2 regions of the Mesorhizobium sp. B1-1-6 genome follow, and region 1 is predicted to be linked to the other one. Evidence: predicted binding sites of a transcription regulator. Region 1 holds the regulator's gene; the other holds the start of a gene.

Region 1 (4,355 bases):
GAACTGCTCCATGTTCTTCTGCGCGTTGGCCGGCAGCCAGCCATCCGTATAGGCTTCGCCGACATTCTTGATCTTGCCGCTGTCGATGGCGTCCTTGAGCACTTCCATGGAGCCCGAGAACAGGAAATCGGCATTCGGATCGGCACCCGAGCCCTTGATGAAGACGTAGTTGCCTTCCGGCTTCACCTTGAACACTTCGCGGGCCTGCATGCGGCCGACTTCCTTGTTGTCGAAGGTCAGATAGAAGACGTCCTTGTTCTCGATCAGGCGGTCATAGCCGACGACCGGAATGCCTTCGTCGAGCGCCTTCTGCACCGCCGGGCCGATGGCGGAGGCGTCCTGCGCCAGGATGATCAGCGAATTGGCGCCCTGGGAGATCAGGCTCTCGACGTCGGTGAGCTGCTTGCCGGGATTGGACTGGGCGTCGGCGGAAATATACTTGTCGCCGGCGGCTTCGATCGCCTTCTTCATGGCGGCCTCGTCGGTCTTCCAGCGCTCTTCCTGGAAGTTCGACCAGGAAACGCCGATGACCTTGTCCTTCGCCTGCGCGATCGACGCGAGCGTCAGCGACATGGCGACACCCGCCAGGATGGCGGCTGTGAATTTCTTCATCTTAATCCTCCCTGCGCCGCGTATGGCGCGACCAAACAGGCCCGTAGGCCGGCACAAAGGCTCTATTTTTTCGAGCCTCGAAAAAACACTGGTCCATCGTCGGAACGCTGTCAACGTCGATTCTGATGTATTTTGATGTCCTCGTGAATTTTTTTCGAGCTCCGGAATAAATAATGACAGCCAAGGCCGGTTCTGCCAGTATTTGACGGTCGTCGGGATCCTGGGGAGAGAACGCGGCGACGGGGAGGATGCGAGAAACATGTCGGTCGGAATCCGCCACGACGATTTGCGCCGACGCAACCGGGCGATGGTGATCGCGGCCGTGCGCCGTGCCGGGCAGCCCTCGCGCACCGAGATTGCCGCGACCACCGGGCTCAGCCATTCCACCATATCGGCGATCTCCTCCGACCTGATTGGCGAAGGCATCCTGGCGCAGAGCAAGCCGAGCGAGGCCGGTGCGCTGAAACGCGGTCGGCCGCAGGTCGGCCTCAGCCTCAACCCTGAAGCCGCGGCGGTGATGACCGTTGTGCTGTCGCTGAATTTCCTCTCCGTCGCAGTCATCGACTATGCCGGCCAGGTGATATCTGAGGAGCAGCGCCGGCTGGACACGCTGACCCTGTCGCGCGAGGCGCTGATCGGCGAATGCGTGGCCATCGTCAGGCGGCGGTTCGAGGATCCCGACCTCGACGTCGGCAGCATCGCCCGTATCGCGCTGGCGATCCAGGGCATCACCGACACGGATGCGCGCGCCATGCTGTGGTCGCCGATCACGCCGCAGACCGACATCGCCTTCGCCGACATACTGGAGGCCGAGTTCGGCATTCCCGCCACCATGGAGAACGATTGCAACATGATGGCGGTGGCGCTGCGCTGGCGCGATCCCCAGCGCTACCGCGACGACTTCATCGCCATACTTTTGTCGCACGGCATCGGCATGGGCTTGGTGCTGAAGGGTGAACTGTTCACCGGCACCCATTCATCCGGAGGCGAGTTCGGCCACATGATCCATCGCCCCGGCGGGGCGCTCTGCCGCTGCGGGCGGCGCGGCTGCGTCGAGGCCTATGCCGGCAACTATGCCATCTGGCGCAACGCGAGGCAGCTTGGCGAGGACACCGAGCCTGTCGACGTCAGCGACGCCGACATGCGCACCCTGGCGGCCTCGGCGCGCGAAAAGGACGGGCCGGAGCGCGAAGCCTACCGCAAGGCCGGCGAGGCGCTGGGTTACGGCCTTGGCAGCCTGTTCGCGCTGATCGATCCGGCGCCGGTCGCCATGGTCGGCGTCAGCGCCGCCGCCTTCGACCTGATCGAGCCGGCTCTGCGCGAGGCGATTGCCCAGACCGCCGGCGGCCAGCACTCGAAATCGATTTCCTTCGACACCGAGCCGAACGAACTGCCACTGATCCGCGAGGGCTGCGCCATGCGCGCGCTGACCTTCGTCGACCAGGAGATTTTCGCGCCGGGGGCACAGGCGAAATCAGGCGTGGGCGAGAACGTTGCGTGACATATCCCTAGTCTTCGCGAATCGCATACCCCGCGCCCCGAATGGTGCGGATCACGTCAGGCATGCGGCCATTGTTGACCGCCTTGCGCAGCCGGCCGACATGCACGTCCACGGTGCGCTCGTCGATATAGATCGTTTCGCCCCAGACATTGTCGAGCAGTTGGCTGCGCGAGAACACGCGGCCGGGATGTCGCATCATGAATTCGAGCAGGCGGAACTCGGTCGGCCCGAGCCGGATCTCGCTTTTCTTGCGGTAGACCCGGTGCGATTCACGGTCGAGCACGATGTCGCCGACCTTGAGCACGCTGGACAGAACTTCGGGCTTGGCGCGGCGCAGCAGCGCCTTGACGCGTGCCATGAATTCCGGCGTTGAGAACGGCTTGACCAGATAGTCGTCGGCGCCGGTGGAGAGACCGCGCACCCGGTCGCTTTCCTCGCCGCGCGCCGTCAGCATGATGATCGGCAGCCGCTCGGTATCGGGCCGCATGCGGAGACGGCGGCAGAGCTCGATGCCGGACACCGCCGGCACCATCCAGTCGAGCACAAGAAGGTCAGGGACATTCTCCTGCAAGCGGATCTCGGCTTCGTCGCCGCGCGTCACCACCTCTACCTGATAACCCTCCGATTCCAGATTGTAACGGAGCAGCACACCCAGCGGCTCCTCGTCCTCCACCACCATGATGCGTGGCGCGATCATCGACTGGTCACCCCTGCCGTCAAGCCGCTGGCGCCGACATCGCCGTCTCGTCCTGCTTCGGGCGATTGGCGGGCAATTGCGTGCCGGTCAGCACATAATAGGCATTTTCGGCAATGTTGGTCACGTGATCGCCGATGCGCTCGAGATTCTTGGCGCAGAACAAAAGATGCGTGCAGGCGGTGATGTTGCGCGGATCCTCCATCATGTAGGTCAGCAGCTCGCGGAAGACCGACGTGTATTTGACGTCGATGCGTTCATCGTCGGCGCGCAGCTTGGCAAGTGCCGCGGCATCGCGCGCCGCATACTCCTCGATCACGCCTTGGACCTGGATCAGCACAAGCTGCGCCATGGCGTCGATGGAGTGCGACAGGTCGCGCGGCGTGGCGGCAAGGCCGACGGTGCCGACGCGCTTGGCGATGTTCTTGGCGAGATCGCCGATGCGTTCGAGATCGCCCGCCATGCGGATCGAGCCGACGACATGGCGCAGATCGTCCGCCATGGGCTGCCGCTTGGCGATCAGGGTGATGGCGCGGTCGTCGAGTTCGCGCTGGCGCGCGTCCATGATGGCGTCGTCGGAGACGACGCGCTGGGCGAGCGCGTTGTCGGAATTCAGGAGCGCCTTGGTGGCGCCGCCGACCATCGATGAGGCGAGATCGCCCATGTCGCGGATCAGCCTGCTGATCTGTCCGAGATCTTCGTCAAAGGCTGCGACTGTGTGTTCGGCCATGATCTTGGTCCTCGTATGCCTGGGATCAGCCGAAGCGGCCGGTGATATAGTCCTGCGTGCGCTTCTCGCGGGGCGATGTGAAGATCTTCTCGGTGCGGTCGAACTCGACCAACTCGCCCAGATACATGAACGCGGTCTGCTTCGACACGCGCGCCGCCTGCTGCATGTTGTGGGTGACGATGACGATCGTATAGTCGGCCTGCAGCTCATCGATCAGCTCCTCGATCTTGGCGGTCGACAGCGGATCGAGCGCCGAGGCAGGCTCGTCGAGCAGGATGACCTCCGGCTTCACCGCCACCGTGCGGGCGATGCAGAGGCGCTGCTGCTGGCCGCCCGAAAGGCTGAGGCCGCTGGCGTTGAGCTTGTCCTTGACCTCGCTCCACAGTGCCGCGCGCTTCAGCGCCTGCTCGACACGGCCGTCCATCTCCGCCTTGCTGAGCTTCTCATAGAGCCTGACGCCGAAGGCGATGTTCTCGTAGATCGACATCGGGAACGGCGTCGGCTTCTGGAACACCATGCCGATCTTGGTCCTGAGCAGGTTGAGGTCCTGCGAGCGGTCGAGGATATTCTGGCCGTCGAGCAGCACCTGGCCCTCGGCGCTCTGCCTCGGGTAGAGCTCGTAGATGCGGTTGAAGACGCGCAGCAGCGTCGACTTCCCGCAGCCCGAAGGCCCGATGAAGGCGGTGACGCTGCGCTCGGGCAGCGACAGGCTGATATCCTTCAGCGCCTTCGACTGGCCATAGTAGAAATTGAGGCCCTTGACCTCGATCTTGGCTTTCTCGACCGCGACTTCGGGCGTATTCAACTCGGTGGACAAC
Region 2 (4,355 bases), on a different contig from region 1:
TCTCGACCCCTGGGTATTTCTCACGCCACGCCGGCATGTTCTTCCTGAGATCGGCCTGGATGTTCTGGGCCAGTTCCTGGAACACGGTCGAGGTTGTGCGGCCGCAGCCGGGGCAAGCGGCGACGATCGGCACGAATTGCCTGAAGCCCATGGTCTGCAGCAATTCCTGCGACACCTGCACCTCGCGCGTGCGATCGCCGTTCGGCTCCGGCGTCAGCGATATGCGGATGGTGTCGCCGATGCCTTGCTGCAACAGGATGCCCATGGCGGCGGATGAGGCGACGATGCCTTTCGAGCCCATGCCGGCTTCGGTGAGGCCGAGATGCAGCGCATGGTCGGAACGGCTGGCGAGCTCGGTGTAAACGGCTATCAGGTCCTGCACGCCGCTGACCTTGGCCGAGAGGATGATCTTGTCGCGGCCAAGGCCGATCTCCTCGGCCATCTCGGCCGAGAGGATCGCCGACTGCACGATCGCCTCGCGCGTCACTTGCTGTGCAGTTAACGGAAAGCCGCGAGCCTGGTTGTCGTCCATCAGCCGGGTCAGGAGTTCCTGGTCGAGCGAGCCCCAGTTGACGCCGATGCGCACCGGCTTGTCATGTTTGATCGCCATCTCGACGATTGCCGCGAACTGCCGGTCCTTCTTGTCCTTGAAGCCGACATTGCCGGGATTGATGCGGTATTTGGCCAGCGCCTCGGCGCAGGCCGGATGATCGGCCAGGAGCTTGTGACCAATATAGTGGAAGTCGCCGACGATGGGCACGTTGATACCGAGCCGCGCCAGCCGCTCCCGGATGCGCGGCACGGCGGCGGCGCTTTCATCGCGGTCTACGGTGATGCGCACGATCTCGGAGCCGGCGCGATGCAGCGCCGCGACCTGGGCGACCGTCTGGTCGACATCGGCGGTATCCGTATTGGTCATCGACTGCACGACGACGGGAGCACCGCCGCCAACCACCACGCCGCCCACATCGACGCCAACCGAGGTGCGGCGCGGGAAGGGAAAGGAATAATATCCGGTCATGCCGGCAGCCTTTAATCTCTGGAGCGCCGCGCGTCCACTTGGACGCACAAAAGCGCGCTCCGGGCCGATGCGCTGAAGTCCGGGCATGAGGTGGAGGAGCAAAGATGGCTTGTCAATGGCGACAGGTCGCCACTGGCCGCAATCGATGCCGCCGCCGGTTGCTCGGCGCCCGACTTTTATCGCTCGCTTGCGTCGGCCAATCGGCTACCTGGCGATTGGCAGGCCCCATCGCTTTGTCTTTCCCGGAACGAGTCCGTCATTTCGGGGAGGAGCAAGGAGAAGAGCGACGCAGCGCAGTCCCAGAATCCAAGCCCTGACCTCAGAGCGCCGCGGCAAGGCGGAATTCTGCTCCGCTGCACTCTTCGGTCAAGGGTTATGGCATAGATTAAAGGAGGGGCCCGCGCCGAGCTTCGTCCCTGCTCGTCCTGGGACTAGGAAGTCGGAAGGCCTCTGCCTGGTACGAATATCTGTGATGGTCGACCTGAAACCGAAGATCAAAACCACCAGTCCGGCGGCAATTGCCGCCGGCAGGAAAGACCCGAATGGTGAGCGGTTATGTCAGTGGGGCATCAATGCGTCGTGGGTTTGGCCCTCAGTTTTTCAATCTCGTCCTTGATTGCCAGCTTGCGTCGCTTGAGATTCACGATTTCCAGGTCGTCCACCGACGGGTGATTCATCGCGTCATCGAGCTCGCGTTCGATGTCGCCGTGTTTCCGCTGCAACTCATCAAGATGGGATGCAAGAGACATGATTGGTTCTCCCTTTCATGATTTCCTCGATTGCAGCCGCCAAAGGCGCGTCCACCGCAGGCTCGCTCTGTGACGGCACAATGACAGTGTGCCACCTTCGCGCAGCGATGTCGAATGATCCGTGGTAGCATTCCACGACAACGTGAAATGTGATATGGGCTGCGCGCCGGTGGCAGAGAGTGCCACCCCCCGCCCAATCAGGCCCAGCTTTGGGCGCCGCAGACGTGCAGACGGTAGAGAATGTCCGATCAGGAACAGGCCGATATTCGCCTCGAATTTTCCCGGCTGAAGCAGGAACACGCCGATTTCGACGCCGCGATCAATGCGATGATCGCCATGAACTGCGACCCGCTGCAGATCCAGCGCATGAAGAAGAAGAAGCTTGCGCTGAAGGATCGGCTGATGAAGCTGGAAGACAGGATCATCCCGGACATCATCGCCTGACTTCAGGTCCAGGCCGCGATCGAAAGCCGCGCCGCGCGTTCGCGCAACAGGGCCAGGAGTTCGCCTGTCTTCTCCTGCGACGTGTCGATGGGCACCACCAGGCACATCGTCGCCTCGACGGTGCCGGGTGCTGAAAACACCGGCGCGGCGAGGCATTTCGTATAGGCGTCGACGAGCCCCGAAGTGATGCAATAGCCGGTGGCTCGCGCCGTCGCTATGTCGGCGATGAAATCGTCCAGACGCAATCTGCGGCCATCGGGCAGCATAAGGTCGTCTTCCGATATCATGGCTTCGATCCGGGCCTGTTCGAGGCCGGCGAGCAGCAGCCTGCCTGACGCGGTCCAGGGCAGCGGGATCTGCAATCCGGTGGCGGAGCTGATGCGGAACGGCCGGGTGCCCGGGCTCGAGTGGACGATCGTGTAGCGGCCGCTCTGCAGCATGCACAGTTCGGAGGTCTCACCGGTCTCGCGCGACAGGTTGTCGACCTCCTGGCGTCCTCGCCTCAAGAGGTCGTTGCCGCGCACATAATCCATTCCATAGAGATAGAGCTTCTTACCGAAATAGACGCGGTTGCCGTCGCCGGCCATCTCCAGGAGGCCCGCATCGACCAGCGATCGCACCAGTGTGTAGGTGGTCGAACGCGGCGCGTTGACCCCCTTGGCGAGGTCGCCGATACCGATGGCGCGCTGCGTCGAATGAAGGAACTCCAGAATCTCGAGCACCCGGTTGAGGCCCTTCTCCCGAGAGACCGAAATCTTTGCGTCCGCTGAGACCGCCAAGGCGCTGCCATCTTGCATTGTTGATTCCTGATGTTAGTATCTGTCTTGTACAGGATACACTCGTCCCTTGTAAGAGACAAGTTCTGTAACGATCCGGGTGCGCGTATTGCCTGTGCGTAGGGGAACACAACACGAAAGGAGGTCGCTGTGGACGACACATCCAAAAGGCGTGATTTTCTGAAACTGGGTATGGCCGGACTGGCAACGGCCGGCGTCATGAGCGCGGCGGCAACGGTCGACGTCCAGAAGGCGGCGGCGCAGGCTGCGCCCGATAGCCTGCTACGCACCGTGCTGGAGCGCGGCAAATTGATTGTCGGCACCGGAAGCACCAATGCGCCATGGCATTTCGAGAACGATGCCGGCGAACTCGTCGGCATGGACATCACCATGGGGCGCATCCTGGCAAAGGGCTTGTTCGATGACCCGGCCAAGGTCGAGTTTGTCATGCAGGACCCGGCGCAGCGCATTCCGAACGTGACGACGAACAAGGTCGACATCACCATCCAGTTCATGACCATGACCGCGCAGCGCTCGCAGCTGATCAACTTCTCCAGGCCTTACTACGTCGAGGGCGTCGCCTTGCTGACTTTGCCCGGCGCCGAGAACAAGACCTTCGACAAGCTGCTTGCCGCAGGCTCCGCGACGCGCGTTTCCATCCTGCAGAATGTCGACGCCGAATCTTCGGTGCATTTTGCCTTGCCGGAGGCGCAGGTGATGCAGATCGATACACAGGCCAACGTGCTGCAGGCATTGGAATCCAAGCGTGCCGATGCCGCTGCCGTCGACCTCTCCACCGTGCGCTGGCTCGCCTCGCGCAATCCGGACAAATACTTCGATGCCGGCAAGAGCTGGTACTCGATGCTTTATGGCGCGGCGCTCCGGCAAGGCGATCTCGATTGGCTGACCTTCGTCAACCAGACCTTCACCATCGCCATGTTCGGCCATGAAACGGCGCTCTATGACGCCGCGTTCAAGGACTATTTCGGGCAGGAGCCGCCGGCGCGCCACCCCGGCTTCCCGGTTATCTGACGTCATCGGCGGAAGGGCGCCGACCCTTCCGCCTTTTTTCCTGGCGACGCGGCCAGCTTTGCGTCACATCGGGAGCACTGAGGCCGACGCATGGGTTATGCGCTCAATTTCAACCTGATCTGGCGGCATTTCGACAAGCTGTGGGGCGGTCTGCTGCTCAGCCTGGAGCTCGCCGTCATCTCGATCGCCATCGGCATCGTCATCGGCCTGGTCCTGGCGGTCTGGTACGTGTCGGCCGGACGCATGGTGCGCGGCATCATTGCCGCCTATGTCGAATTCATCCGAAACGTGCCGCTGATCCTGCTCGTCTATCTCGTCTTCTACGGTCTGCCG

Evidence for each region. The regulator PhoB, encoded in region 1, activates phosphate uptake and scavenging genes when phosphate is short. The targets are predictions, from matches to a motif close to TGTCATNNANCTGTCAT.
Region 2: the regulator PhoB is predicted to act here: its motif matches at 1,840-1,856, upstream of FJ979_RS03665 (YdcH family protein).

Annotation. Positions count from the first base shown of each region.
Region 1 covers NZ_VFWR01000022.1:24,142-28,496, reverse strand. Annotated here, with positions in the region: gene xylF (D-xylose ABC transporter substrate-binding protein) at 1-612, opposite strand, end outside; gene FJ979_RS29880 (ROK family protein) at 872-2,113, shown strand; gene phoB (phosphate regulon transcriptional regulator PhoB) at 2,121-2,810, opposite strand; gene phoU (phosphate signaling complex protein PhoU) at 2,830-3,537, opposite strand; gene pstB (phosphate ABC transporter ATP-binding protein PstB) at 3,563-4,355, opposite strand, start outside.
Region 2 covers NZ_VFWR01000002.1:19,525-23,879, forward strand. Annotated here, with positions in the region: gene ispG (flavodoxin-dependent (E)-4-hydroxy-3-methylbut-2-enyl-diphosphate synthase) at 1-1,021, opposite strand, end outside; gene FJ979_RS03665 (YdcH family protein) at 1,591-1,770, opposite strand; gene FJ979_RS03670 (YdcH family protein) at 2,011-2,214, shown strand; gene FJ979_RS03675 (IclR family transcriptional regulator) at 2,217-3,011, opposite strand; gene FJ979_RS03680 (transporter substrate-binding domain-containing protein) at 3,141-4,022, shown strand; gene FJ979_RS03685 (amino acid ABC transporter permease) at 4,113-4,355, shown strand, end outside.